4 regions of the Paenibacillus sp. TAB_01 genome follow, and region 4 is predicted to be linked to each of the others. Evidence: riboswitches for the same ligand, from Rfam matches in the RefSeq annotation. Region 4 holds a riboswitch; each other region holds the start of a gene.

The links. Region 4 has a riboswitch for cyclic di-AMP ahead of ACHHV8_RS04765 (TrkH family potassium uptake protein). Riboswitches for the same ligand answer to the same signal wherever they lie in the genome.
Region 1: it holds a riboswitch for cyclic di-AMP, as region 4 does, so the genes downstream of both, ACHHV8_RS03710 (C40 family peptidase) here and ACHHV8_RS04765 (TrkH family potassium uptake protein) in region 4, are expected to answer to the same signal.
Region 2: it holds a riboswitch for cyclic di-AMP, as region 4 does, so the genes downstream of both, ACHHV8_RS31260 (ubiquitin-like domain-containing protein) here and ACHHV8_RS04765 (TrkH family potassium uptake protein) in region 4, are expected to answer to the same signal.
Region 3: it holds a riboswitch for cyclic di-AMP, as region 4 does, so the genes downstream of both, ACHHV8_RS15610 (APC family permease) here and ACHHV8_RS04765 (TrkH family potassium uptake protein) in region 4, are expected to answer to the same signal.

Annotation. Positions count from the first base shown of each region.
Region 1 covers NZ_JBIFNP010000001.1:753,869-761,365, forward strand. Annotated here, with positions in the region: gene ACHHV8_RS03700 (aldo/keto reductase) at 1-755, opposite strand, end outside; gene ACHHV8_RS03705 (DUF441 domain-containing protein) at 988-1,437, shown strand; cyclic di-AMP (ydaO/yuaA leader) riboswitch at 1,510-1,663, shown strand; gene ACHHV8_RS03710 (C40 family peptidase) at 1,667-2,509, shown strand; gene ACHHV8_RS03715 (DUF4127 family protein) at 2,716-4,275, shown strand; gene ACHHV8_RS03720 (amidohydrolase/deacetylase family metallohydrolase) at 4,444-5,544, shown strand; gene ACHHV8_RS03725 (DgaE family pyridoxal phosphate-dependent ammonia lyase) at 5,522-6,634, shown strand; gene dagF (2-dehydro-3-deoxy-phosphogluconate aldolase) at 6,636-7,391, shown strand; partial or broken gene ACHHV8_RS03735 (sugar kinase) at 7,384-7,497, shown strand, end outside.
Region 2 covers NZ_JBIFNP010000001.1:6,395,303-6,402,799, forward strand. Annotated here, with positions in the region: gene veg (biofilm formation stimulator Veg) at 1-237, opposite strand, end outside; gene yabG (sporulation peptidase YabG) at 425-1,291, opposite strand; gene rsmA (16S rRNA (adenine(1518)-N(6)/adenine(1519)-N(6))-dimethyltransferase RsmA) at 1,373-2,275, opposite strand; gene rnmV (ribonuclease M5) at 2,279-2,824, opposite strand; partial or broken gene ACHHV8_RS31260 (ubiquitin-like domain-containing protein) at 2,963-4,101, opposite strand; cyclic di-AMP (ydaO/yuaA leader) riboswitch at 4,532-4,733, opposite strand; partial or broken gene ACHHV8_RS31265 (TatD family hydrolase) at 4,958-5,724, opposite strand; partial or broken gene ACHHV8_RS31270 (HD domain-containing protein) at 5,807-7,096, opposite strand; gene ACHHV8_RS31275 (AbrB/MazE/SpoVT family DNA-binding domain-containing protein) at 7,457-7,497, shown strand, end outside.
Region 3 covers NZ_JBIFNP010000001.1:3,248,360-3,255,856, reverse strand. Annotated here, with positions in the region: gene ACHHV8_RS15620 (DUF4037 domain-containing protein) at 1-822, shown strand, start outside; gene ACHHV8_RS15615 (MFS transporter) at 845-2,098, shown strand; cyclic di-AMP (ydaO/yuaA leader) riboswitch at 2,442-2,602, shown strand; gene ACHHV8_RS15610 (APC family permease) at 2,749-4,572, shown strand; partial or broken gene ACHHV8_RS36800 (FAD-binding protein) at 4,786-6,052, shown strand; gene ACHHV8_RS15595 (metallophosphoesterase family protein) at 6,204-6,587, shown strand; gene ACHHV8_RS15590 (metallophosphoesterase family protein) at 6,526-7,047, shown strand; gene ACHHV8_RS15585 (glycerol-3-phosphate responsive antiterminator) at 7,088-7,497, shown strand, end outside.
Region 4 covers NZ_JBIFNP010000001.1:966,481-973,977, forward strand. Annotated here, with positions in the region: partial or broken gene uvrC (excinuclease ABC subunit UvrC) at 1-1,270, shown strand, start outside; gene ACHHV8_RS04760 (CPBP family intramembrane glutamic endopeptidase) at 1,313-2,968, opposite strand; cyclic di-AMP (ydaO/yuaA leader) riboswitch at 3,208-3,353, shown strand; gene ACHHV8_RS04765 (TrkH family potassium uptake protein) at 3,417-4,772, shown strand; gene ACHHV8_RS04770 (potassium channel family protein) at 4,786-5,448, shown strand; gene ACHHV8_RS04775 (cation:proton antiporter) at 5,509-6,741, shown strand; gene ACHHV8_RS04780 (LysR family transcriptional regulator) at 6,743-7,497, opposite strand, start outside.

The DNA.
Region 1 (7,497 bases), 210 kb from region 4:
AACGCTTCCAGCTGCCCGCGGCGCTGCTCTGCACGCGCCTGGTTGCGGACGCTGCGGGAGCCTGCTGCCGGGTTCAGCGCGTTGCCTCCGAGCAAGCCGCCGTCAAGCGGGCTCCACGCGATGACGCCGATGCCGAACTCCTCTGCCGCCGGCAGCACTTCCAGCTCAGGCCACCTGCACAGCAGGCTGTATTTGTGCTGCTCGGAGACGAGCCCGAGGAAGTGGCGGTTTTTGGCTTCATACTGCGCTTTCACCAAATCCCGGCCGGCAAAATTGCTTGCGCCGACATAGCCGATTTTGCCTTGATATATATGTACCCGGAACGCTTCCCACAGCTCTTCCCAGGCGACATTCCGGTCGACGTGGTGCATCTGGTACAGCTCGATGTGATCGGTTTGGAGGCGCTTTAAAGAAGCGTCCAGATGCCGGCGGATTTTATAAGAGGACAGCCCTCTGCCCGCGTTAGGCCCATCGTTCGCGTCCTCCATATCGCCGAATACTTTGGTAGCCAGCACGACCTTCTCGCGCCGTCCGCCGCCTTGGGCGAACCAGCGTCCGATAATTTCCTCGGTTTTGCCCCGGGCGCCCACGCCGCCGTACACATTAGCCGTATCAAAAAAGTTGACCCCGGCGTCCAGCGCGGCGTCCATAATGCGATAGGCTTCTTTTTCATCCGTATCGACACCGAAATTCATAGTTCCCAAGCAAAGCTTACTGACCTTCAAGCCGGAACGTCCCAAATAAGTGTATTCCATGATAAATACCTCCTTATTTTTGAATGATGCGGTACTGACATTTTCCATCATACCGTGCCTTGTCTTATTTTAACAGTACGCAAAAATAGGTGAGATAGGCGGGGAAGGGAAATTAAGTTACCTGTAAGTAAGGCAGGTTTCATGACAAAAGCGGACTTTATGCCTCTATATTTTCCAGTTAGATTCGTGTAAAATGGATAATGTTGTCGAAAACACGCACAAAGGAGTTCTTATGCCCCAGATAGATATGCCTTCCGTCGTCCTATTGATTTTTGCGGCACTCGGTATATTAAGCAGCAATAATTCGATTACGGTTGCGGTCGTCTTTCTGCTGCTGCTGCGTGTCATGAATTTACACCAGGCGTTTCCTTGGATCGAGAGGTACGGCTTAACTATCGGCATTATCGTATTGACCATCGGAATTATGGCACCGCTGGCCAGTGGCAAAATTACCGTTCAGACGCTGTATGAATCATTCTTTCATTGGAAGTCTCTTCTCGCGGTAGCGGTCGGTGTGCTGGTAGCTTATTTGGGCGGGCGCGGCGCTCTGTTGATGACCAATCAGCCGACGATCGTGACCGGACTTTTGCTGGGTACGATTCTGGGCGTGGCTTTTCTGAAAGGCGTTCCCGTAGGTCCGCTGATCGCCGCCGGTATTTTATCGTTGTTTCTCGGAAAATGATGGGAACATAGGATAGTCTTACCCACCGATACGCGGTAAGGGGAACGAATATATTGTAGGTGGTATACGCTTAGCACAAAAATGCCGAATCAGCACAGCACAAGTGCTTGTACGGGGGACATCTTTACTTGGGGTGAATATGCGCCTGCTTTCACAGGCTCGCGAATAAGGGAAAACCTCTTCCCTAACCCGTCAACTAACCTCGGAGGCTCATAGGAGGAATTAAGCTTTGAAGTTATTTGCCAAGACGTTTGTTTTTTCATGCGCCGTTCTTTCGTGCGCGCTCTTTTCTTCTGTTGACGCCCATGCGGCGGCAGCGAATGAAGGAGTCAAGGTTCAGGTTAATGACAAGCTTGTCCAGTTTTCCGAAGGACAGCCTGTTGTGGACCGCTCTTCCCAGCTTCAAGTACCGTTTCGTCCGCTGATGGAGGCGCTCGGTTATAGCATCAGCTGGTCGAAGGACGGCAGAGAGGTCCGTGTCTCGATGAAAAAGGGAGACCAAACCTTGGAGCTGAAAACGGGAGATTCGTTTGTATCGGTCAACGGAAAGCAGGTCGATGTAGGCTCCATGATCGGTATGGATCAAGGAAGCGTCTATGTACCGCTCCGGTTCGTCTCCGAAACGCTCGGAAGCAAAGTGCAGTGGGATGAAGAGAACCAGATCGCCATTGTCGATGCAGACGGAAAATACCATGCTCCGGCTTGGTACAAGCCCAAGAAGCAGGATACGCTGATCACTTTCGCCAAAGGTTACATCGGCGTTCCTTATTCTTGGGGAGGCACCACTCCGGCTGGATTTGATTGCTCAGGGTTCGTACGTTATGTATTTACCCAAAATCGGGGAATTGAATTACCTCGCACGTCGATGGGGATGTTTGACAGTGCAGGGGTGGCTGTAGCCTACCCGAATCCGGGAGATTTGGTCTTCTTTAAAAAAAGCGGCACGTCCCATGTCGGAATTTATATCGGAAGCGGCCAATTCATCTCGGCGACAACATCGCGGGGCGTGCAGATCGATTCTCTTTTCAGTTCTTATTGGGGCACCGGATACATAGGCGCCAGAAGCATTTAATTGAAGTGATACCACCTGAACAGGCAGACTGCTTTTGCGGTCTGTCTTTTTTGTTATCTAAGCCCGGCCGGCTTCATAATATTTTGGATATTTTCATAACTATACAGGATATTTTTCGCAGAAAGGGGGAGCTATAATGGACTGATCATGACCGGTTTTTGGCTGTCGCAGCAGTCTGAAGCCCATGGACCAAAGGAGAGAGTACAATGGCAAAAGTCGTCTATCTGCCTCTGGATGAGAGGCCGTGCAATTACTTATTCCCGCAGCAGCTGGCCCGCATAACCGACCTGCAGGTCATCGTACCGGACCGAAGCCTGCTGGGCAGCAAAAAGAAACCTGCACATACCGCTAAGGTAAGAAGCTGGCTGCTGGAAGCGGCCCGCGATGCCGATTATCTCATCGTTTCCATCGATTTGCTGGTCTATGGCGGCATCGTTCCTTCGCGGCTTCATGATTTGGCCCTGGAGGAGTGCCTGGAGCGCATTTCCGTTCTGCAAGCCGTTAAACTGTCCAATCCAAGCCTCAAAATCCATGCGTTTAATTTGATTATGCGGGTGCCGAATAACAATAAGGATGAAGAAGAGCCCGATTATTACAAGTTCCACGGCGGACAAATATTCCGGTACAGTTATTTGATCGATAAATCCGAGAGGGACCGCCTGACCGAACAGGAGCGTCAGGAGCTCTCTCAACTGAAGCAGCTGATTCCGGATAAATATTTGAACGATTTTATCTCGCGCAGGAGGATCAATCAGCAGGTCAACCATGCTGTAGTGGAATGGGCCGGGCAAGGCCTGATCGATAACTTGATTATTCCGCTCGACGACAACTCCCAGTACGGATTTTCCCCGAGAGAGCAGCAGCAGCTGATCTGCAAGGTGCAGGAGCTGAATCTTCTGGACCGGGTGATGATATATCCGGGTGCGGACGAGATCGGCTGTACGATGCTGGCGAACGTTTTTTGCGAGCTGAAGCAGTATAAGCCGGAAATTTACGTACGCTATTCCTCGACTAAAGGCCCCTCCATCAAGCCGAAATATGAAGACCGCAGCCTGAATGAGAGCATTAAGTCGCACTTGACCGCAGCAGGAGCCGTCATGGCGGATAACTCCAGCGAGACGGCGCTTGTATTAATGGTGAACTCCCCTGCCGTTGACCAATCGGATATGGCCGAGCAAATCCCATTCCGCGACCGGCACCGGACTTATTTCTCGGAAATTCATTACAGAGAATTCCTCGCTTCCATGCAGTCGTATCTGCGCAAAGGCAAACGGGTGGCCCTGGGCGATGTGGCCGTCTGTAACGGAGGCGATCTGGTGCTGATGAATCTGCTGAAGCAGCAGGGCTTAGTGGATCGGCTGACGGCTTATGCCGGCTGGAATACATCGGGCAATACGCTTGGCACCGTCATTTCGCATTTCATTATTATTTCCTATTATTTGGAGCAGCCGGACAGCGAGCGGAATTCATGGAGGATAGGGGAAAGCCGCAAATTTTACTATCACCGCATTGTCGAGGATTTCATCTATCAATCGATCGTCCGTCAGGATATGCTGGCTCACGACCTGCCGGGTCTTCAAGCAAGCTATTACAGCATCGGGCATTGCCTTAACGAAGTGCAGACGATTCTTGCAGCCAAAATGAACCGGTATACGGCGCAGTATTTAGCGGATATCCAGGAGGGCACGGTTGAGCTGCGCAGCCTTCACTTTCCGTGGACCCGGATGTTTGAAATCGGCTTCGAGCTGTCGATCGATCGGGCCTAAGGCTGCATTGAAAGAAGAAGAAGAGACCGGGATGAGCAGGTGTCGCTGGAAAAATAAAATGCCAAGGTTTAAACATTATAATGTTTGTTTACTTCAGTACGGTTGTGTGCTATCTTAAACATTATAATGTTATAATCAATCGGCTTGTACAGAAGAAGGTGAATGGACATGGAAGAACGATTAGTACTGCGCAATCTCAAGCTTATATCGGAAGAGCCTGTCGATATCGTCATTCAGAACGGCAGGATCGCCGAGGTGGCTGCCGCAGGCCAGGGAAGCGGCACCCGGGTATGGGAGGGTGCCGGAGCTTATGTCTCCAGCGGCTGGATCGATCTGCATGTGCATGCCGTTCCGGCCCTTGATCCGTACGGCGATGAGATCGACGAGATCGGTGTCAAGCAGGGCGTGACGACCATAGTGGACGCGGGCAGCTGCGGGGCCGACCGCATCGGCGAATTGGCGGCCAGCCGGGCCAAGGCGAAGACGAATGTGCTCGCCTTCCTGAATATTTCGCATATCGGCCTGCAGCGTATCGATGAGCTGTCCGATATGCAGTGGATCGACGCGCAGAAGGCCGTGCAGGCGGTCCGCGCATACCCGGACCTGATTGTCGGCCTGAAGGCCCGCATCAGCAAGAGCGTCGTCCGCGACAGCGGCATCGAGCCGCTTCGCCGGGCGCGGGCGCTTTCGCTTGAGACCGGGCTGCCGCTGATGGTTCATATCGGCTCGGGACCGCCGGATATCCGCGAGGTGATCCCGCTTTTGGAGCGGGGCGATATTATCACGCATTATCTCAACGGGAAGGCCAACAATCTGTTCGATGCCGAAGGCAAGCCGCTTGCGGTGTTGACCGACGCCGTTGCGCGGGGTGTTCATTTGGATGTAGGCCATGGGACAGCCAGCTTTTCGTTCAATGTAGCGGAAGCGGCAAAGCGGCACGGCATCCGTTTCGATACGATCAGCACGGATATTTACCGCGGTAACCGGATCAACGGTCCGGTGTTCAGTATGGCCCGGGTGCTGACGAAGTTTTTGTATTTGGGCTATCCGCTTGCCGAGGTGATCGCCGGCGTGACGACGCATGCGGCGGACTGGCTGGGCAAGCCGGAGCTGGGACGGATTCAGGCGGGAGATCCGGCGAATCTAACTTTGTTTACGCTGAGCAGCGAGCCGACGGCGCTTGTCGATTCCGAAGGCGACGAGAGAATTGCGGAATGCACAATTGAAACCAAGGGAGCGGTAGTCAATGGCGAATTCTTTGAATGCTAAATATGGATTGAAGCGTGTAATTAATGCCAGCGGACGCATGAGTATTCTTGGGGTTTCCGCCCCGACGGACACGGTGATGGAGGCTATGAAGCATGGCGGTCAGAGCTATGTCGAGATTGCGGATCTGGTCGATAAGGCCGGCGATTACATAGCCCGCATTCTGGGCTCCGAGGCGGCGCTTGTGGTCAACTCGGCCTCCAGCGGCATTGCTCTTTGCGTGGCGGGGATCGTCACCCAGGGAAGCCGCCGCAGAAGCGAGCGTCTGCACCAGGACGAAATTGCCAAGAATGAAATCATCATTCTCAAAGGGCACAACGTACAGTATGGCGCGCCGGTGGAGACGATGGTGTATCTGGGCGGAGGCAGGCTGGTGGAGGTCGGCTACGCGAACGAAGGCAAGGCGGAGCATATCAAGGACGCGATTACGGACAAAACCGCCGCGATTCTGTACGTCAAATCCCACCACACGGTGCAGAAAAACATGATCTCCGTAGAGGAAGCCTGGGAGGTTGCCCAGCGCAGCGGTGTTCCGCTTATCGTGGATGCGGCGGCCGAGGAGGATATCCAGAAGTACGTTAAATATTCGGACCTTGCCATTTACAGCGGCTCCAAGGCGATCGAAGGACCGACCTCAGGTATCGTCGGCGGCAAACGTCAATATATCGAATGGGTTAAAGTACAGCTTCACGGCATCGGACGGGCGATGAAGGTCGGCAAGGAGACGACATTCGGCCTGCTGCAGGCGTTGGATGAATACGGCGTCAAAGAAGATAAAAGCGAGCAGGAGAAGGCATCGCTGCAGGCGCTTATGCCGCTTGACGAGCTGCCGGGCGTCCGCGTGACGATCGTGCAGGATGAAGCGGGACGCGCAATTTTCCGCGCCCGGATCGCCATTGATCCGTCCGTCTCCGGAACGACCGCCAAGGAAGTCGTGAAGGGGCTGCAGGAAGGCGAAATTGCCGTATATACGCGGGATTACGGCGTGAAACAGGGATTTTTCGATATCGACCCAAGACCGCTGCAGGGCAATGATATGGAAGTTATCGCATCGAGGGTGCGTGAATTAGTGACCAATGGAGGGAACGCATAATATGTCCACTATCGCAAAACGATTGTATAAGCAGCGCGTCGCGCTAAACGTGCTGGCGAGCAGCATAGATAACGCCAAGGAGGTGTTCGAGGCGGCCGAAGGCTATGTGCTGGTCGGCGTGCTTTCGAAGGATTACGCCACCGTGGAAGCGGCGGTTGACGCTATGCGGCAGTATGGCGAAGCGATTGAAGATGCGGTATCGATCGGGCTCGGCGCAGGCGATAACCGTCAGGCGGCCGTCGTTGCCGAAATCGCCAAATACTACCCCGGCAGCCACATCAATCAGGTGTTTCCCGCTGTAGGCGCTACGCGGGCCAATCTGGGCGGCCGGGACAGCTGGATCAACAGTCTCGTGTCTCCTTCGGGACGTCCGGGCTATGTGAATATCTCCACAGGCCCATTCAGCGCCGCACAGGCGGAGGCGGCCGTCGTACCGGTGAAATCGGCGATTGCTCTGGTCCGCGATATGGGCGGAAATGCATTGAAATATTTCCCGATGAACGGCCTTAGCCGGGAAGAAGAGCTGCGGGCGGTTGCCAAGGCTTGCGCGGAGGAGGGCTTTGCCCTGGAGCCGACAGGCGGGATCGATAAGGAAAATTTCGAAGCGATTCTGCGGATTGCGCTGGAGGCGGGCGTTCCCCAAATCATTCCTCACGTGTACTCCTCGATTATCGACAAGACGACAGGCAGAACGAACGCTGCCGATGTGCGGGAGCTGCTGGCTGTCGTGAAGAAATGGGTGGACGCGGATGCCTAAGCAGGTCGCTGCCTTCGGCGAGGTGATGATGCGGCTGCAGGTGCCGGGCTATGAGCTGCTGGCCCAGGCCGGCACTCTGAATTATTCGTTCTCGGGCACCGGCGTC
Region 2 (7,497 bases), 5.4 Mb from region 4:
GTTACACACGGTGACTTCAACAGACTCGGTCAATATATCCGCGTAGCTGTAGGAAACGCGCTTGAACGCATTTTGCTCCTGATCCAGCTTCACAATAAAAACGGAAGGGTAGGTTTCCTCCAATACACCGGACCGCTCAATCGTCTTGCGACGACCGCCGTTAGCTCGTAACATAATATTTTTTCCGACATGAGGTTCCAAACTGCGTTTGATATCCAATAGCGAATTTTTAGCCATTGACTACTACCACCTCTTTCCTTATAGATTATAACGCAATAAAGGTAGTATGTCAAATTAGGCCAAATATTATATCAGCCTCGCAAACCCCTTGTCAACGGAATATTTCCTTAATTGCCAAGCCTTCCAGCCCTAAATAGTCTATGTCCGTTCACAAATTTGTCGAAATTACATAAACAAAAGCGCCCTAAGGCGCTTCTGCATGCATAACTTTTTGAATTTTGGGAACGCCCCGCCGGAAACTGCCGCGCGATTCGACACCGCCGAGGCCCTCCAGACCGCTGTGCGTCAGCCCGATTACATCTACAATGTTCACCGTGTCTTTGATCGGGGTAAAGGCAACCTTGACCGCCACACACAGAGGATCCAGCGCGTGAATCAGCACGCGGGCCGGGGAACTGGCATAATTCGCCCCAGCCTGCATCAACGCTTCGAAGTGGGATTGGCACGCTCCCGCTATGACGGTCAGCGTATCCCGGTTTTTCTCGTACTGCCTCGCAACCCGGACCGCATTGGCAAAGTGATGTGAATTTTTGTAGCTCCCCAGCGGACTCGTATACATCTCATCGTTACGCCGGTGCTTCAAAATCCCGTCGTGCCCGGTAATCACCACGATATCGGGTTTGACCTGAGGCAGAAGACGGTACAAAGCCTCCGCCATGTTGGCTTCAGCTACATAGAATCCTTCGACCGGAACCCGCAGTTCCCCGTACAGATTCATGCATTTACGCAAATAAGCGGGATCTCCGTCCAAGTGAAGCACCTTTCCCGGCATATCGAAGAACACCGGAACTGATTCATCCCCAGGGTACTGGGGAAGGGTCATCGAATGATGAAGCTCTGTTTTGCGCAGTGTATCCATCCACGGAGGCTCCGCTCCGTAAGCGTAAGAATACGGATCTACCGATGCTGCGCTAAGGTCATTTAAAGGGGCGTCGGCCAGCAAACGGTAATCCACTCCCCGCAGAACCGCGTGCTGCCGCTGCACTTCCTGAATTTTAAAAATGATGTCACCACCATAAGATCTACGAGTGACCAGGTCTCCCTGTTTCATGGCCATATCGCCTCCTCGTGTATCCTATGGCCGGTATGGGCATTTGGTGATTGAATCTGCCCATTTTGCAGCCTCTGGCGTCTAGGAGCGCCCTAGAGCCTTTGCCAGACATTTGCTCAGCAAAGCGTATTCTTGAATCGACACGGTCTCTCCGCGCCGCGAGGGCTCAATTCCCGCTTCCTGGAGTATAGGCTCGAGCTGCTGCTTCGTCTCCTTTGTAAAAAACCGGGAAGCCAGGTTGTTATAGATCGTCTTCCGTCGCTGCACGAACGCAGCCTGTACTACGTCAAAGAAGAACGCCTCATCCTCCACCTCGACAGGAGGCCCTTTACGCACCTTCAGCTTAATGACCGCCGAATCGACGTTAGGCTGAGGCACGAAGACCGTATGCGGCACGATCGTAACGATCTCCGGCTCGCAGTAATACTGCACCGCAATACTCAGACTGCCGTATTCCTTGCCTCCGGGCTTGGCCGACATCCGGTCGGCCACTTCCTTCTGAATCATCACCACGATATTCTCAAGCGGCAGCTTCTCTTCTAACAGCTTCATAATAATCGGGGTCGTGATGTAGTAAGGAAGGTTGGCTACAACGCTGACTCCGCTCACATCGGCAAATTGCTGCTCGAACAGCGGCCGCAGCTCGACCTTCAGCACGTCCCCGTGGACGACACTTGCGTTCGGGTAACCGTCCAGCGTCTCCTCCAGCAGCGGCAGCAGCCGCTGGTCGATTTCGATCGCGACGACCCGGGCCGCCTGCTTCGCGAGCTGCTGTGTCAGCGCACCGATGCCGGGACCGATCTCCAGCGCCCCCTTCGTGGCGTCCAGCCCTGCGGCACTGACGATTTTGTTCAGGATATTGGGGTCGATCAGGAAGTTCTGACCCAAGCTCTTTTTCAACACCAAGCCGTGCCTTTGAAGCAGTTCCTTCGTTCTCTTGGGGGATGCAATATCCTCCGTCATGCCTGTCTGCATTTTCTCCATACCTTACCCCTCTTTATGTTCAAGTTGCTGCCAAGCGGCCGCAAATTCTTCCTTGGAAATCCGAAACATGCGGCAGCGGTTAAAAAATTGCTTGCCGTTACAATAGCCTATCCCGAGCAGCTTGCCCATCACCAGCCGTCTCGCGGCAGCCTGCGGATGCACGATCAAGCCCGCTGCGATCAAATCCTCCATCGCGATATCGGATTCCGCCGCTACATAGTCTGTCCGCAGATTGGCAAGCGCTTTGCGGATCGTCTCCGGGGAAGCATTCTCCACGCCGATATCGCCCTTGCTCGTCGCTTCCTCCTGCGTCAGAAACGCATGCTTGCAGCCCGGCACCTGGGCGGAGATGATCTTCCGGATCCTTTCGCCGGCATGATCCGGGTCTGTAAATACGATAACGCCTCTGCGCTGCTGCGCCAGCTTGATGCGCTTAATGATTTCTTTGTTGATGGCGGAGCCGCCCGTTTCAATCGTTTCCGCCTCCACCGCCCGCTTGATCGCCGTCGTATCATCCTTGCCCTCGACGACGATGATTTCTTTAATCATTCGGCTCTCCTTCTTTCACTACCAGCTTGCATCCTTCATGCGCCAAACCATGCCTTCTATTCTAACAGAAAAAAGAAGAGGGAGCCCTCTTCTTTTTCACACCGCTATATATTATGAGTCTGCCCAAATTACAGGCCCTTAGTCCGCTGCAGGCTTTGTCGGCCCAATGACGTATACGGTATAACCGCGCTTCGTGCCAAATCGGTTCGCATAATCGTTGCTGTCGAAATACACATCGATAACGTTGCCCTTGACCGCGCTGCCGGTATCCTCCGCTCTGCGGAAACCGAGCCCGTCAATATAAACCCACCAACCTAGAGGAACCACCTTGGGATCCACTGCAATCGTCCGACCTTCCGTTACTCTCGTACCCGTGGACGTAAGTCCGTATTGCGGATGCTCGCTACCTTTTCCGGTAGAGGAGACACCTGCCGAATAAGCCGTCAATTTGACGTTGTTAATAACTTGCTTGACACCAAACGATACACCGCTCTTCGTTAACTGCTGAAGAGAAGGCGAAGAGGAAGATAACGCTACAACGGGATTCTTCGTCCCTACGGCTATAACCTTGTTAATGCTTGCTGATTGCACCTTCTGATCGACAACCTGTTCCGAAACAAGCTTGCCGTCCTCAAACCGTTTTTCTTTCTTTTTTAAGACTACCCCTGCTTGGCCTTCTTGTACGACCTGCTCTTTGCCTTTAAGTAACTGCGGATCGTTCTTTTTCACTACATCATAAGCAATCGGTTCCGTTACCTCTTCGGTCTCTTGCTTGACTCGGACGATCTGAATCGTACCATTATCGGGCAGCGGCTGCTCTACGGCCGGACTGATCTTATCCAGTTCACTTACCGGTATGTTTAAGTCCTTTAACGCATGACCAACGGTCGTGCCTATGGTATAAAAGGTTTTCGTTTCGCCGTCAGCCGTAAGCTGAACCGGTTTCGCCTGGTCAATGGTGATGCGGTCCCCGACTTCACCTTCGTATCCAGCGCTGCAGAGAGACGATCATGTTCCCCTACAGTTACTCCTTGCTCATCCAGTAAACGCTGCAGAACCCATTGTTTGGTCGTTACAACGGTTTCCTTTCCGTTCACAACAACGGTCACCTTCTTGGCAGCCGTTCCGTATAACATCATCATAAACATGAAAGTCATCGCGATTGAAATAATACCTATGATCGAAATCAAACGCAAGTTTTCATGCTTCCATCGCAATGCGAAGGACATGCTGGATGATCGTCTTACATGGGGTTGCTCGTGTTGAATAGCTCCCACTTGTTCGGTCATCCTTCAAAGCCCCGCCGTCGAGTGTTGCGCATGACAGATCTGACGCGACTATGGTTAAGTTTTGCAATCTTGTTCGTCGAGGATAAACGGCTCCTCCGTCCTGCTCGCTTATAAAAGCAAGCTGTTTCCGAAGCTCGGGCTTTAGACGGTGTGCATTTGTCCAAATTGATGCTCAGCCATAAGCTGGTGTGACCTAACTTATAGCTTTACGAATCAACTAATAAACTAAAGGGCTGCAACCTTTCGATCCATATCGTGCTTCCTGCGTGCCGGCCTACACCTCCTGTTCATACAGCAGCTCTATTGTAGTCGGACGAATATCGTAAATACGGGAGAACACAAAAAAAGTCAGCGGAAAGAGGACTCTTCCCGTGACTTTTATTTATTTCACCTGAATGAAATAAAGCACACGACAATCGTTACCTCTCTCTTAACGCTTACGAGGTTAGCTGACGGATTCGGACTTGAGAGTCGCCCTACTTGAACACAGGTCTTTGTGAACACAATAACCTCATTCAAAGATTCACCCCAGAAAATGCGACCTTAGTCTTATAGACTCCTATGACAGGCCGCTGTGCGGTTCCCCCGTTTCCCATTCGGAAACTCAGCGAAAATGGAAAATTGGTAATCGTATTAAGTTAATATTGAGTTTACGCTGTCGGCTATAAACTTGTAAAGTATACAAACTCGGCAAAAAAGGACGATTTTTCATTGAAATCGGATTTTTTAAAGCAAATTATCCATAAAAACCATCTTTCTCCTCGCCCTTTGTACGTTTTCGACCCTTTTTCTTCAATTATCACGAAAACGATGAAATTAGGGCTGTCCCGACCCCCAAAGGAGGTTACCGTAAACCGAACAATGTAACTGCATTTTGCGTCGTCGCGTGAGCCAGCTCCTCCAAGGTTAACCCCTTGATTTCAGCAGCGGTTTCTGCGACTAATTTCACATATGCGGTTTCATTACGCTTCCCCCGAAACGGGTGAGGGGTTAAATAGGGCGCATCGGTTTCGATCAGCAGGCGATCCATCGGCACCTTCTCGAGCACCTCTTTGGGCTGCCTGGCATTCTTAAAGGTGACAGGCCCCCGAAGGAAATATAAAAGTTCATATCGAGGCACAGCTTGGCCGTTTCCCAGCTGCCGGAGAAGCAATGCATGACGCCGCCGACTTCACTGGCCTTCTCTTCGCGGAGAATTTGGATAATGTCCTGATGGGCGTCGCGGTTATGAATGACGATCGGCAGCCCGACCTTTCGGGCAAGTCGGATTTGCTCGCGGAACACACGGTGCTGCATGTCTTTAGGCGACGTATCCCAATAATAATCGAGTCCGATCTCGCCAATGGCTACGACTTTCTCATGTGAGCACAGCTGTTCGATCCAGGCCAGGTCCTCCGGTGTCATATCTTTGGCATCCTGGGGGTGCCAGCCTACGGTCGAATAAATAAAGTCATACTGCTCGGCCAAGGCAATGGAGCTTGGTATCGTTTCTCGATTAAATCCGACATTGATGATTCGACTGATTCCGCTCTCAAGCGCGCGTTCAATGACGGCTTGTCGATCTTCATCGAATTGAGGGGCGTTCAGGTGCGTGTGAGTATCGGTCAGCATAAGAGGGAGAATTCTCCTTTTTACCTAATATATGTAGATTTGGAATGACAATGTTAATCGGATTGGCCGCGGCCAGCCTCCGTTATTCTAATCGCAGCAGCTTGCGCAAATCCTGGAACCGAGCAGGTCGGAATCAACCTGGAGCAGCTCTTCGGGGAAATACAGGTGATACTTGCCCATATGGATCCCGCTGATGGATCTGACAATTTCCGATTTTTTGGAAATTTCTGTCAAGGTTCCCTTTTGATCCTGAAGCAGAATCGGCAGTTTTTCGTCATGATTGCCCGGACGGTAAACATCATACGAAAGATCGGAAGGAAAATCAATTTCCGCATAAAAAGCGGGATCCCAGCCGGCATGGCGCATCACTGTCTTGAGCTTTTCAATGAGCTGCACGTCGATTTTTTCCAGCATCACATATTTAAATAACCGGCGGTTCAAAAATCGAGCGCACAAATCGGCAAGCACCGGATCCGATTCCATCGACCATTGCGACAGCACCATCTGCATAAACGCTTCATCGAGCAGATGATACTCCTGCACCGTTAATGTCTGCTTGAACAGGCTCAACAGCGGCGGCAGCATAAACGCGAACGGATAGTCTTCTTCGAACAGCTCTTTCGCCCTTTGAAAAATATTATGCAAAATAATCTCTGCGCTGCGTGTCACAGGGTGGAAATAGACCTGCCAGTACATTTGGTACCGGGACATCAGATAATCTTCTACCGCATGCATGCCGCTGTCCTTTACCACGATGTGCCCTTGATATGGCCGCATCACGCGAAGAATGCGTTCAAGATCGAAGGTGCCGTAATTTACGCCGGTAAAATAAGCGTCCCGCAGCAAATAATCCATCCGGTCCGCATCCAGCTGGCTGGAGACCAGGCTGACGACGATTTCCTTATGATACGTTTTGGCGATCACGCCGGCAACCTGCTGCGGGAAGGTAGGCGATACCTCTGAGAGCACCCGGTTGACCTCGGTGTCTCCCAGAACAATGCGGCATGGACCATTCTTCATGGTGAGTGCCGAACGTTTTTTCAATGGAATGAGAAAAAGGGCCGTGCCCGACATCATGAAGCAGGGCCGCGCAGAGGCAGAGCAGGCGCTCGCTTTTGGGCCAATCCTCGTAGCCGTTCCGTTCGAATTGGGAAATAATTTTGCGGGTGACCTCGTAGACGCCGAGCGAATGGGAAAACCGGCTGTGCTCGCCTCCATGAAAGGTGAGAAAGCAGGTACCCAGCTGACGGATCCGGCGGAGCCTCTGAAATTCTTTGGTGTTGATTAAGTCCCAAATGGTTTGATCCTGCACATAGATGTACTTATGAACGGGATCCTTAAATACTTTTTCCTCCTGCAGGGGACTGGACATACGTTGACCCTCCTGATCCTGATAAGTTTTCGACATAACAGTAATTAGAGTCCTCTTTATTAATGTCGAAATTTGTCGAATAAAAATTCCAAATGTGAACGATTTATGAATAGGACATTCTCACTTTACTGTAAATAAATTGTAGCTCTGCACTTGCTATGTAATCGTATCCAGCCTTGATATATAAGGGTTTGCGGGATAGTGACATGTTTTCAATTGCAGTTCAAGCATATTTTACCATAAATTTACGCCAAAATCTGCAAAATGATGGTTGACTATTATGGGAATCGTTGGTATCATAAGTCATAAGAAATATGTCGAATGTTGACGATTTATTTATTCGAGAGGGGAATTATATATATGATGAAATCCACTGGTATTGTTAGAAAGGTCGACGAGCT
Region 3 (7,497 bases), 2.3 Mb from region 4:
CAAACCTTCTACGGCTTTCCGGTGGATCCAAGCCGGAGCGTGGTGACGACCGTCCCGCAGTTCATTGAAGCATGCTTGGCTGTCCATGCCGATGAACATATGGATATTGAGCTTTTAGACTGGCTCACATTTCCTTCGCAGTCGCTGCTCGAGATCACGGAAGGGGCGGTGTATAGAGACGATCGGGGCGGGTTAACGATGCTGCGCCGGCAGTTGAATTATTATCCCCGCGATATTTGGCTTTACTTGATGGCATCATGCTGGCAGCGCATCGGCCAAGAAGAGCATTTGATGCTCCGGGCAGGCTATGCAGGCGATGAGCTCGGCTCAGCTATTATTGCTTCGCGGCTTGTCCGCGACATCATGAATTTGTGCTTCCTTATAGAGCGCCGATATGCGCCTTATCCGAAATGGTTCGGCACCGCCTTTAAGCAATTAAAGAGCGCCGATGCCCTCATGCCTTATCTGTGGTCCGCTCAAACGGCAGCCGCCTGGAGAGAGCGCGAGTGTGCGTTTAAACATGCTTATACCTGTTTATCCCGGATACACAATGCGCTGGGAATCGCGGTGAAGCTTCCTGAGGACGTCTCGTCCTTCTACGACCGGCCCTTTCAAGTGATGAAGGGTGAAGACATCGCCAGGCTTATCGCCAATCAGATTACGGATACAGAGATCAGCCGCTTAGCCGAACAGCGCTTGATTGGCAATATCGATCTCCTTACGGACAATACCGATTTCCGGAAAATAAGCCGCGGCAAGTCCTTGGGTGGCGGGAATCTGCGCAATGATTTGAAACGCTTTTTTAAGCCTGAGTCCAATTAGGAATGAAAGAAGAGGTGTCCCCTTGATTCATCATGTAATGCATACGCTTTCACCCTTGCGCAACCGCAATTTCCGGATCTATATCGGAGGCCAGGGGATATCGATGCTCGGCAATTGGATGCAGGGAACCGCTCAGGCGTGGGTCGTGTGGAGGCTTACCGGCTCAACCGCCGCGCTTGGCATCGTCGCCATGCTGAACACGCTTCCCGTTCTGCTGCTAGGGCCCTTCTCCGGCGTGACGGCAGACCGGCTCGATCGGCGAAGGCTGCTGATTTATACGAACCTGCTGGCGATGATACTTGCTATCGTCATGGGCATGCTGCTCCAGACGGGAACAGTTCGCTTATGGCATGTCTATGTGCTCGCGGGAATTCTGGGCTGCATTAATGCGCTGGATATTCCCTCGCAGCAGGCATTTCTTGGCGACCTGTCCGGCGTGGAGCAGGTACGCAAAGGCTTTACCCTTAATGCGATCATGGAGCAGGTGATGCGGATGATCGGGCCTTCAGCGGCCGGATGGATGATCGGCAGCTTTGGTGAAGCGCCGGCCTTCTGGCTGAATGGGCTCAGTTATATCGCTGTGCTGGCCAGCTTGTTTGTCGTTAAAGCGGCCCAAGAGCGTCAGGTCAGCTCCAGCCATCCGGCGAAGGAGTTTCGGGCAGGGCTGGCCTTTGTGCGGCGAAAGCCGCGAATCCAGGAATTGATTCTATTTACAGCAATGACTACCTTGTTCGGCTTCGTCAATACGCAGCTCTTTCCGGAAATCGCCGACCACCTGCTGCATGGCGGGCCGGAGACGCTGGGGACGATGATGGGCACGTTCGGCGCTGGCTCGTTCTTCAGCGCCCTGCTGCTGACGCCGCTCCTGCAGCGGGTAAGGACCCGGATGGGCGCTGTCTGCCGTCATAGCCTGGACCGGCTTCTGGTTTTTTATTTTTTCGTTTTCCAGCTGGCTGCCGCTTTCTTTGCTGGCTATCTTTTTCGCTTCCTTCGCCCAGCCCGTCGTGCTTACAACGGTCAAGGGACTGCTTCAGGTGCTGGCGCCTCCCAACATGCGGGCACGGGTGCTGAGCCTGCAGGTGATGATTGCGGTAGGCGTACAGCCGTTGTCCTCGCTGACCGTCGGCTTCGTCGCTCAATTCGCAGGTTCGTCGCATGTGATCCGGACGAACGGATTGCTCATGATTGCCTCGGCCGCTCTGCTGCTGGCGTTTCGTCCTGCGCTGCGTGTGTGGGATCCGCAGGAGGAAGGTCCGGAATCTGCAGCCGATACTAACGCACGCGATCAGACACAGGATCCGCTGAGCACAAAAGGGGAGTATGCGGCGGCGGTCGAATCCGGAACGAAAACTTTGTAGAATTATGTCGATGCACTTGGCCTCGACAGCGAAATGTGCTGTTAGAGGCCTTATTAGTGTTCTTTTATTCAGCCTATATTCCGAAAACGGGAGGGAACGAAGGGAATATCAAGCAAGTCATAGTTCTACTTCTATGTAAGCGCTATTTTGGGGCGTGGATATATGTTTTTTAACCCAAGCTTGATTCCTTGCTTCTTTACAGAAAGAAGGCTGAGGAGTAATATTTCATTCGTACCTATGAATGTGTTTTTCAAATGATATACTCCTGAATCGCTAAATTCTGATAATCAGAAGCGGGGGAACCAAAGGGATGAAGCAGCTTCGTCCCAGGGGTGAATCACTTGGCTGTGAACAGCAAGTGTAGGGATACTTTCTATTCCGAATCCGTCAGCTAACCTCGTCAGCGTTACGAAAGAGGAATTCTTCGTGTGCTTTTGTGTATCCAAGCCGCGGGAAAGTCCAACTTTCCTGCGGCTTTTTTTTGCTGTATCCCAACCGTACGGCCGCTCGGAACCTGCAAATAGGATGCGATGGCTTCTAACTTAAACCTGGTGGTGTAACCGAACTTATGGCAGCTCTCAAAAGATTTTTAATCGGACGACCCTTGAAGTCGACCGAATTAGGGGAACAAAAGCTGACGAAGAAAAAGGCGTTGGCGATTCTTTCCTCCGACGCTTTATCTTCCGTGGCTTATGGTCCGGAACAAATTTTACTGGTCTTAATCACAGTAAGTACCGCCGCATTCTGGTATTCGATTCCGATCGGCATAGGGGTCCTGATTTTACTATTGGCGCTTATTTTGTCCTATCGGCAGATTATTTTTGCTTATCCCCACGGGGGCGGGGCGTATGTCGTGTCCAAGCAGAATCTCGGCGTGTATGCGGGACTCATTGCCGGAGGCTCCTTGCTGGTGGATTACATTTTGACCGTAGCGGTCAGCGTTTCGGCGGGCACGGATGCGATCACGTCCGCTTTTCCGGCACTGCACGAGCATACGGTCGGGATTGCGATTACCTTTGTACTTCTGATCACGCTCTTGAATCTAAGGGGAGTTACCGAGTCTGCTTCCATTTTGGCTTATCCGGTCTATTTATTCGTTGCGGCCATGCTCATCTTGATCGGGGCCGGACTCTTCAGCATCGTAACGGGTAAAGTTACACCCGATTTGCATACGCCCATTGGAACTCCGGTAGCGGGAATCGGTTTATTCCTGCTTCTCAGAGCCTTCGCTTCAGGCAGCTCTGCTTTAACGGGAGTCGAGGCGATTTCCAACGCCATTCCGAATTTCAAGGATCCGGCGCCTTCGAATGCAGCCAAAACGCTCATGGCCATGGGCGGCCTGCTTGCGCTGTTATTTTCGGGCATCGTATACCTTGCCTACTATTTCGGCATTACGCCGAATGCCGAGGCGACCGTCGTTTCCCAGATTGCGGAGCATACCTTTGGCCGTCATTTGATCTACTACATCATTCAGGGAACCACCGCATTAATTCTGATTCTTGCCGCCAATACGGGGTATTCGGCCTTTCCGCTGCTGGCGGTCAATCTGGCCAAGGATAAGTTCATTCCAAGAATGTTCACCATGCGGGGAGACCGGTTAGGGTACTCGAACGGAATTATAATTTTGGGCTTGCTGTCCATTGTGCTGATTATAGCCTTCCAAGGGCAGACCGAGCATTTGATCCCGCTCTATGCGGTAGGCGTATTTATTCCGTTTACGCTTTCACAGACGGGAATGATGGTAAAATGGATTCGCGAAAAGCCCGCAGGCTGGGTCCCCAAGCTGATCATTAATACAACGGGTGCTGTTATCAGCTTTACCGTCTCGATCATGTTCTTCCTGACGAAATTTGCGCAGGTATGGACGATCTTGATTTTCCTGCCGTTGATCGTTTATTTGTTCCACCGCATCAAGAAGCATTACGAAGCGGTAAGCGAGCAATTACGGCTTTCCACTTGCGAACAAGCGGTGCCTATTGAAGGCAATGTCATTATTTTGCCGGTGTCGGGCATCACGCACGTCGTCGAGCAGTCCTTGAATTACGCCCAGTCGCTGTCGGCTAATCAGATTATCGCCGTATATATTCCTTTTGAAAGAGATGACGAGGTCCGGTTCGAAGAAAAATGGAATAAGTGGAGGCCGGATGTCAGGCTCGTAACACTGCATTCTCCTTATAGAAGCATCATTCATCCTTTAAGCAAGTTTATCCATACGGTGCAGCGGAAAGCGAGCGAGTCCAATTATCAGGTTACCGTCATCATTCCGCAGTTTATTCCCAAGAAAAGCTGGCACAACCTGCTTCATAATCAATCCAGCATTATGATCCGTGCTTATTTGCTTTTCCGCAAAGACGTTATTATTACTACCGTTCCTTATCATCTGAAAAAATAATGGAAGAGAGAAGAGGGCCGGATTTTTCTCGGCACCTTCCAATTGAATATTCTTTTCACCCTCCTAATTTTGGATTACAATATGGATGACGCGATGGATGGCGCGGATAACATGAGTGGATGCTGAATTTCGTTTATTCCAAGACGAGCTGTTCATCCCGCGCCCCGCGATACGATAATTACTTCCGATTGAAACCGATTAGGAGCTGTGGACATGGAAAACTTCAGAAATTGGGCGGGCAACTATCAATACAGCGCTGCGGAGGTACATTCTCCTGAAAGCGTGGAACAAATACAGGAGCTGGTAGCCCGCAGCCGTCAAGTGAAGGTGCTCGGCACGCGCCATTCCTTTAACGGGATTGCCGATACGACCGGATGCCAGCTGTCGCTTCAGAAGCTCAATCGCGTGATAGCTATTGACGCTGAGCGCCGCCAAGTAACAGTTGAAGGAGGTATCCGGTACGGCGAGCTGTGCCAATATCTTCATCATGAAGGCTATGCGCTTCACAATTTGGCATCGCTTCCACATATTACGGTGGCAGGCGCTTGCGCAACGGCATCCCATGGCTCGGGCGACCGGAACGGCAATCTCGCTTCGATTGTTCATGCAATGGAGATCGTCAAAGGGGACGGGGAAGTTGAAGTATTTTCCCGGGACCAACAGGACGGGCCGTTTAACGGGGCGGCCGTCGGACTTGGAGGGCTCGGAGTCATTACGAAAATGACGCTGGATGTGGTGCCGGACTTTCAAATGCGTCAATGGGTGTACGAGGAGCCTGCCCCTGGGGCAGCTGGAAAATCAGCTGGACGCGATTTTCTCGAGCGCTTACAGCGTCAGCCTGTTTACGGATTGGAAGAACTCCGCCTTCCATCAAGTCTGGATTAAGGAACAAGTCGGATCATCGGATTCGGCTCAGGGGCCGTCGTCCTTTTTCGGTGCGCGCCGAGCCGCAGTTCCCCGTCACCCGGTGCCGGGGTACAATGCGGAGCCTTGCAGCGAACAGCTGGGCGTTGCAGGTCCCGCATACGAACGGATGGCGCACTTTCGCATGGAGTTTACTCCGAGCGCCGGGGACGAGCTGCAGAGCGAATACTTTTTCTCACGCGAAGACGCCTACCAAGCCTTGTGCGCGATTGACGAGCTGCGTGAGCATATAGCTCCGCTTTTGTACGTATCCGAGGTTCGTACGATTGCAGAAGACGACCTGTGGATGAGCCCGTGCTATAAGCAGGCCTCGGTTGCGATCCATTTCACGTGGAAATCGGATGGACCGGCCGTTCAGCGCGTGCTTCCGATGATCGAAAAAGCGCTTGAGCCCTTCCGCGCCCGTCCGCATTGGAGCAAGCTGTTTGCCATGCAGCCTGCTCAACTGCAGGGGCTTTATGCGAAGCTGCCTGACTTTCAGCGGCTGCTTCTGCAATGCGACCCGCAGGGCAAGTTCCGCAATGCCTTCCTGGATAAGTATATTATGGGGAATTGAAGCAGCCGGCAGGCCCGTGAGCATATTACGGGTCTGCTTTGTATATATTTTACAAATAATCCATGAAATCTGAGATTACTTTTAATATTCATCCCGTATCATCAAAGTTGATCGTAACCAATCCAAATCGAGAATGAGAGGGAGATGACTTATGAAGCTGGCAGTTATGGGAGATTTGCATTATCACGAAATTGATGAGGCGATTCCGGGATGGGCAGAGGCGCGCAATGATTTCTATCAAACCTTTCTGAAGCATTTTTTCACCACGGAAGCCGATATTCATATTTCATTGGGGGACCTGACCAATTACGGCTATGCGTCGGAGCTGAATGAGGTTTACGGGATCGTGAAGCAGTATGACACCACATTTTATCATGCTCTGGGGAATCACGACCTTTACGCTCAGACAAGAAAAGAGTCAGCTCGAAATTTCCGGACAAGCCCGCTACCACGCTGTAACTACAGAGCAGGCGGTGCTCGTATTCCTCGATACGGCCAAGGAGATGGATTTCAAGGATTGGGGCGGCTGGATTGACGAAGAGCAGCTGCGCTGGTTCGAACAAGTGATCCAAGACTCCGGGACGAAGCCGGTGCTGGTGTTCGCTCATCATCCTGTACATAAGACGACAACCCATTCGGACAGGGACAAAGGCTCGATTCATCCCGACATTGATATGTGGAGCATTCTAAGCCAGAAGCAAGGCATCGGCATTTATTTTAATGGGCATACGCATATTGATTCTATCGTGCAGCAGAATAACTGGACTTTTGTTCAGCTGTCTGCGTGCCTGGACGAACATGGCTTGCGGATAGTGGACATCGGGGAGGAAGACATTCGGATTACGGCGATCGATATTGCGGAAGCTGCGCTTACAGACAATGCAGGGACGTTATACACGCACATGAAACACTTTAAGCCTACTGCCGATGCCTGCGGAAACGATGCGGAGCGGGAATGTACGGTTTCCTTGCGGCTGGCGACGGAACAAAAATAGGGTCGGACGGATGACGAAACGACGGAATGAGGACAATGGGATGATTTGGGACAGGTTAAACACGCACAAGATGGTCGCCTCCATTAAGGAGCCGAAGCAAATCGAAATCGCTTTGTCCCTGCGCAACCAATTAAGCGGCGTATTTTTGCTGACCGGACACATTGGGGTGATCCAAGGCTATGTGAATTTGTTCAGAAGCCACCAGGTACCGGTTTTCCTGCATTTGGAAAAGATTGGCGGCTTATGCTCGGATTATCACGGTCTTGATTACCTTCACAAGGTGATTAAACCGACCGGGATCATTACTACGAAGACGAATGTCGTCAAGACAGCTATGAAAATGGGGCTGTTCACCATTCAGCGTTTCTTCCTGATGGATACCGAAGGATTAGATAATATAGCCAAGAGTCTCGCTCAGATCGAGCCTGATATCATTGAGGTTATGCCTGC
Region 4 (7,497 bases):
GTCGACCGCGATATTTTCGGCTATGCCGTCGATAAGGGCTGGATGTGCGTGCAGATTCTGTACATGCGCCAGGGCAAGCTGATCGAGCGCCACGCCTCGATGTTCCCTTATTACGGCGAGGAGTATGAGGACTTCGTCTCCTTCGTTACGCAGTATTACAGCGACAACCCTGCGCTGCCGAAGGAAGTGTTCCTGCCTGCGGAAACGGTCGGCAGGGAAACGGCGGCAGCCAAAGAGCCGGTGAAGCGCGTCATTACGCAGGAAACGATCGCGGCGCTGGATCAAGCCTCTGCCGAAGAAGCCGCCGGACGCGGCGATGCGGAAGGAACGGAGCTCGATGCGGTCAAGGCGGACGTGAAGGAAGCGCTGGAAGGCTGGCTGAAGGTGAAGGTGCACATTCCGCGCCGCGGCCTGAAGAAGAATATGGTCGACATGGCGGGAGACAATGCCCGTGTCGGGCTGGAAGAGAAGTTCCGCTTGATCGAGCGGGATGAGCAGCGCTCTGTCAAGGCGGTGGAGAATCTCGGCGAGTGGCTAGGCATGGGGATGATCCGCCGGATCGAAGCGTTCGATAACTCGAACATTCAAGGGTCGGATCCGGTATCCGCGATGGTCGTATTCACGGACGGCAAGCCGAACCGGAAGGAGTACCGGAAGTTCAAGATCCTGGACCGTTCAAGGGCCGGACGACTACGAAACGATGCGGGAGGTTGTCCGCCGCCGGTACGAGCGGGTGCTGAAGGAGCAGCTGCCGCTGCCGGATCTGGTTGTCATCGACGGAGGAAAGGGGCAGATTTCCGCGGCGATCGATGTGCTCGAGAACGAGCTGGGCCTGTACATTCCCGTATGCGGCCTGGTGAAGGATGCGAAGCATAGAACGGCCCAGCTGATGATGGGCGATCCGCCGGAGGTCGTGCCGCTGCCCCGCGACAGCCAGGAGTTTTATCTGCTGCAGCGAATCCAGGACGAGGTGCACCGGTTCGCGATTACGTTCCACAGGGAGACCCGGGCCAAGTCGATGGTCGTCTCCCAGCTGGACGCCATTCCGGGCATCGGAGAGAAGCGCCGGAAAGCGCTGCTGAAGCATTTCGGCTCCCTGAAGAAAATCAAAGAGGCCGGAATCGAGGATTTCCGGCCTGTCGGGATCGGGGAGAAGCTGGCGGCGCAAATTCTCCAGGCATTGAACGGCGATGACGCCGCGCAAGCCGGGGAGATAGGCGAAGCTGGGGGGAACGAAACCCATACGGCGGCGGCGGATCCGATTGTTTAAGACGGAAGCCGGCGCCGCGGACAGCGGGCCGTATGTAATCGATTATTCCAGACGAGGGCGCGTAACAAGCCTTCGTCTTTTTGTTTTGCCGTGAACCCAGGCAATCAGCCAGCCGGCCAGTCCGGGAAAGATAATATAGAAGCCGCCCATCAGGCTGTGCGTCCAGTCACCCAAGTCCATTAATGAAAATCCCATCAGAATACTGTCCATGGAGGCATGGGCGAACAGCACGGTCATAAAGCCGTATTTCAGAAAGGCATAACCGAAAATAAGTCCGATGACGGTAACCTCGACAAAACGGGTGTAAACCGGGTAGATCGGGTACTGCGTATGGCTGAGCGCCCAGATCATGCTGGGGATCAGCACGGCTATAAACCGGCTGCGTACGAGCTTCATAAAGAAGGGGATACCGAACAGTCTGTATACCGATTCCTCCGAGATGGCGGCCGCCCAGGCCATGAGCGGGAAAAAGGCGGGATATACCATATTGAGTACGGAGTCCGACGGATCGTTCACCGCCCACACGTCAAACCAGTGCTCCGCCCCGAAAAACAGCGTCTGCTGTACGCCGAGGATGAACAGGCAGAGCAAGTATCCCTGAATGACCGCGCTGCGCAGCTGTCCGCCGAAGGAGGGCTCGTGCCATAGCGGCCAGGGACTCCAGCCTTTGCGCAGCCACAGCTGCCTGCCGGCAAGCAGGGCAAAGTAGACGCTGACCGCCATGAGGCCGATCAGGATGTTCAAGAACCAGAGATTGAACATTGCCTCCAGCTGGGAGGGGCCGTTCGAGTGCGCGGTGCGCAAGGCCGGCACCATATTGAAGTTATTGGCGATGTAGATCGCCAAAAATAGGGCGGTGAGCAGCAGACCGCGCCGAAAGGTGATTTCTTTGCGGAAGCGGAACACGATGTAGAAGGAGGCCAGCGCCATGATGAGCGACAGCAGCAGGCTGATGCGCGTCATCGTTGCCGCGTTCTTGTCCTGCGCTTCCTGCCATGCCAGGAACGAGGCGGGAATGGCAAAGCTCGCGTGAAAGGCGGCCGCCGAGCCGTTTCTGACGGTGACCGCAAGCTGCAGCTTGGCCTCCCCGATGGCCAGGGATTTGCTTTGATAAACGAAGCGGCTGCTGTCCGCAGCGGCGGAGCCGCTTGGGTGACGCTGCGGGTCCGGTTCGATCCGCTCCCAATCCTTCAGCGTGTAGCCGCGGGATCTCAAGGTCTGCTCGGCAATCAGCTGCGGATCGGCTGGACCTGCAGCCGCTGCGGGCTGTTGGATGCTCCGGGGGATGTAGCTTTCCCAGCCGAGGATGCTCAAGTCGGTAAAATTGACATCAATGTAATAAGTCGTTTTTGACGTATTGTCGTTCACTTCCACTTCATAATAATCAAGCGGATAAGCCCCGAATCTTTGCGCATACGTCCCGGCCAGATCTTCCTTCTGCAAATAGCCGCTGCGGTCGGCATCGGATTGGTACAGGGTGCTGACACGATAATCGGACGACAAAGGAAAGGTTTGGCGGATGAATCGCAGCGCCTGCTGTGCGGCCTGTTCTTTGCTTACCGCAGGGCGATCCTGGAGGGCTTCCAGCCCCGCATCGTTCGATTGAGGGAGGGAGGAGACCAGAACGACGGCCAGATAGAGCACAATCCCGATAACGGCCAGCGGCAGCAGGGGAGATCTTGCGGTCGATTTTATCATAATAGGCTCCTTTGCTTGAGATGGACATGGGGTGAATCTTTATATTGTATTCTGTAAACTTAGCACACATGACATTAGGAAATCCAATGAATCCGAGAGCATAGGCGGGAAAAACGATGAAAAGCGAAGCGGCGGGATTGCCAGTCTTCCCGCAGGCGGACTTATAATCCGATTATCCCCGGATTTCGGCGTACAGCGGCTTTGTGCTTCCTCGTAAAGGGGATTATAATTCATATCAATTGAATACAAAGCCGAATTTCTTTTGAAAACGGGGGAACCATTTATTACAAGGGGTGAATTCGATTCTATCGTCAAGATGGAATTGATAGGGTACCTGTGAATCCGAATCCGTCAGCTAACCTCGTAGGCTTTAAGCAGGAACCTATCATACGGCATTGGGTTTCCAGTGTCTTTTTTTGTGCTCTGAACTTGGATTTTGAGGTGAACCATGAAACTATCGCTGAAAAAAATTGAGCTGACGCCGCCGCAAATTTTAGTCATCGGGTTCGCGGCCATTATTTTGGCAGGCTCGGCACTGCTATCCTTGCCCATCGCCTCGGCGACAGGAAAGCCGCTTTCTTTCCTGAACGCCTTCTTCACGGCAACCTCCGCTACCTGTGTAACCGGGCTCGTGGTTGTCGATACGGGGACGAGCTTTACGCTCTTTGGGCAAATTGTCATCATCCTGCTGATTCAAGTGGGAGGCTTGGGCTTCATGACGATGGGCACGCTGTTTGCTTTTGCCTTGAAAAAACGAATTTCGCTGAGGGAAAGGCTCGTACTTCAGGAAGCGATGAATCAAGGGAGCATGGAGGGCATTGTCCGGCTGATCCGTAAGGTGATCCAATATTCGCTGACGATCGAAGCGGCAGGGGCGCTCATTTTCTCAATTCGCTGGTCATTTGACCTGGGTCAGGCGAAGGGGATCTACTACGGTATTTGGCATGCGGTCTCCTTCTTCAACAATGCCGGATTCGATCTCTTCGGCCCGGTCACGGGGAAATTCAGCAGCTTGACCGCCTATGCAGACGATCCGGTCATCAATATCGTTTCCATGGGGCTCATCATTCTGGGAGGTCTCGGATTCGTCGTCATTTCGGATCTGCTCGATTACAGGAAAAGCAGAAGAAGGCTGTCGCTGCATTCCAAGGTCGTGCTGAGTGCGACCGGCATTCTCATAGCCGTCGGGGCCGTAGTCATCTTCGTCTTCGAGTTTACGAACGCCAAAACACTCGGCACCTTGAGCTGGCAGGGGAAAATATGGGCTGCGCTGTTTCAGTCGGTTACACCGAGAACGGCGGGGGCCAATACGATTGATTTGGCCGGCATGCGGCAGGCCACTCAGTTTTTTATGATCCTGCTTATGTTTATCGGAGCATCGCCCGGTTCTACGGGCGGAGGGATTAAGACGACGACATTTACAACGCTGATAGGTGCAATGATCGCAATGATCCGGGGGAAAGAGGATATCGTGCTGTTTCACTTCCGTCTTGGCAAAGACCGGATTTTAAAGGCCATTACCCTCACGATGATTGCTTTATTTCTCGTTATTTTCGTCGCAATGGTGCTCTCGACGACCGAGGAGCATCCGTTTCTGATGATTTTGTTCGAAGTCACCTCAGCTTTCGGTACGGTCGGTTTAACAATGGGATTAACGACCGATTTGACCGATTTCGGGAAAATTATGATTGCGCTTATGATGTTTGCCGGGCGGCTGGGGCCAATGACACTGGCTTATGCCTTAGGGCCGAAAACGGAAAAGGAATTATACAGATACCCGGAAGGGAAAATTACAATCGGATAGGGGAACATTCGAAATGAAACGTGGGCAGTACGCGGTAATTGGTTTAGGGAGATTCGGATCCAGCTTGGCGGAAGAGCTCGTCAATCTGGGCTACGAGGTGCTCGGGATCGATAAGGACGAGGAATCGGTCGATGAGATGAGCGAGGTGCTGACCCATGTGGTTGTAGCGGACGCAACGGATGAAGAGGTGCTGCGCTCGCTTGGCATCCGCAATTTCGATTGCGCGATCGTGGCGATAGGAGACGATATTCAATCCAGCATCATGGCCGCCATTTTGCTGAAGGATATGGGCGTGAAGACGGTGGTGACCAAGGCGCTGTCGGAGCTGCACGGCAAGGTGCTGCAGAAGATCGGAGTCGACCGGGTGATTTTCCCGGAGCGGGATATGGGGATTCGGGTCGCCCATCAGCTGGCTTCTCCGAATTTGCTCGATTATATCGAGCTGTCGAACGATTACACGATCGTCGAGCTCTCCGTTCCCAAACGGCTGTCGGGACGTACGCTGAAGGAGCTGGACCCGAGAGCGAAGTACGGCTGCAGCGTCGTTGCCATTAATAAGAAGAAAGGGGTTATTATTGCCCCCACGGCGACCGATACGCTTGATGAGCAGGACGTGATGGTCATCATTGGAACGAATGAGCAGATTGAAACGTTTGAGAACGAAGTGATAGGGTAATAGATAAAGCAGGGCACCCGTCTTTGAGCGGGTGTGAAATGTGAAACGGAGTATGCGGTCATGAACAGTCAAGTGGGAGAAATGATTCACCACGTTATCTTTTTATTAATCTTTATACTGGGTCTCGGCATGCTGTCCGGTAAAGCGGCCAGCTGGCTGAAGCTTCCGGATGTCGCTTTGTTTCTGGCGGCCGGGATGATCATGGGACAAGGGCTTCATCTGGTCACGGAAACAAGCAGCTCGTTCACGAATCAGTTCATTCTTACTATCGGTTCGGCGCTGATTTTGTTCGACGGCGGAAGAAATATTCGGCTGTCAGGGTTGAAAAGGGTATGGCTGACGCTGACGCTGCTCAGCATTCCCGGCGTTCTGATCACATGTGCGGTTGTGGCGGCTGCGGCGCATTGGCTGCTCGGCATTCCGGTCTTGCACGCCGTGCTGCTCGGTGCGATCATTTCGTCTACCGATCCCGCGACGCTGATTCCGGTCTTCAAGCAGATCCGGATTCGGACGAAGGTGCGGGAAACGGTTGAAAGCGAGTCCGCGTTCAACGATGCGACAGGCTCCATCCTGACGTTTACGGTGCTGGCTCTTGTAACGGGAGGGCAGACCTTCTCGCTGTCGGCAAGCCTGCTGCAATTTGCGGCGACCGCGTTAGGCGGCATTGCCGTGGGGGCCATCCTGGGCCTTGTTCTGGCGTTTATTACGGGACACTTGAGGCTGGGATGGCTGCGGGATTATACGACGATCGCCTTGGTCGTGACCGCGCTGGGCGCCTATTGGTTCGGGGAAACGCTGCACGTCAGCGGTTTTATGGCGACGTTTACCGCCGGGCTGATTTGGGGAAATGCCGACCTGTTCAAGCTGAATCTGAACGACAAGCATCAGGAGATGCTGCATTTCAGCGAGAATATAACGGTGATCATGCGGATGCTTATTTTCATCCTGCTGGGCAGCCAGGTCAATTTTGCAGTCATTTACGCGAATTTATGGCCAAGCCTGGCCGTTATTGCCATCTTTATGCTCATCGCGCGTCCGCTGACCGTGCTGGCCTGTACGCTCCCCGACCGGAGGGCCGGCTGGAAGCGGAACGAGATTCTCTTCATGTTCTGGGTCCGCGAGACCGGGGTCATCCCGGCCGCTTTATCCGGGATGGTGGCGGGGCTCGGCGTCAAATATGCGGACGTGATCGCTTCGGTCACGTTCCTTGCGGTGCTGCTGACGATTCTGCTGCAGGCGGGAACGACGGCCTATGTCGCAAGGAAGCTCGGTATTGAGGAGAAAAACGGCTAGTTTAGTCCTCCAGCCGGTTAAAATATTGTCTGGCCTTCTCGATAAACCGCTGGGCGGACGGATGATGGACGGCCTCCTCGGTAAACAGCAGGGAGGTCGTTCTTGTCGTCTGCTCCAGCGCGGGGATAAAGCGGATGAACAGCTCGTTATCCTTCATTAAACTGCGGCGCAGATAAGATTCCGGCAGCAGGGTAGCCGTGTGGCAGGTGGAGACGAGACGGATAATGGCTTCGAACGAATCAATCTCCATTTTGACGTCAGGATGGATGTTGTAGCGGTGAAACAATTCATCCATTAAAATGCGGTACCAGGTCCCGCGCGAAAAAAGAATCATCGGAAGCTCCTGAAGATCGTCAATTTCGAGCGACGCCTTATCGATTAAAGGATGCCCGAGCGGCAGCACGAGACAGAGGTGGTCGTCGAACAGCGGGATGCACTTCAAGCCGGGGTGTTCGATCTTGGAGGCGACCAGCCCGATGTCTACTTTTCGTTCTTTGACCATGGGAACGATTTCATGCGTTTTGCCTGTAACAGCCTTTATATCGATTTTCGGGTAATCCTTGGTATAGATGGTAATCAAATCGGGAAGCGTGGATTGTAGAGTCGTTAGGCTGGCCCCGATAATGATACTGGCCGGCTTGCTGTCCGACTTGAATTCCTCAAGCTGGCGGAACAGCTTTCTTTCCGAATGGCGCTGCTCCAGCGCATATTCGTACAATATTTGGCCGGCGCGGGTAATTTCCAGACGTTTGCCCC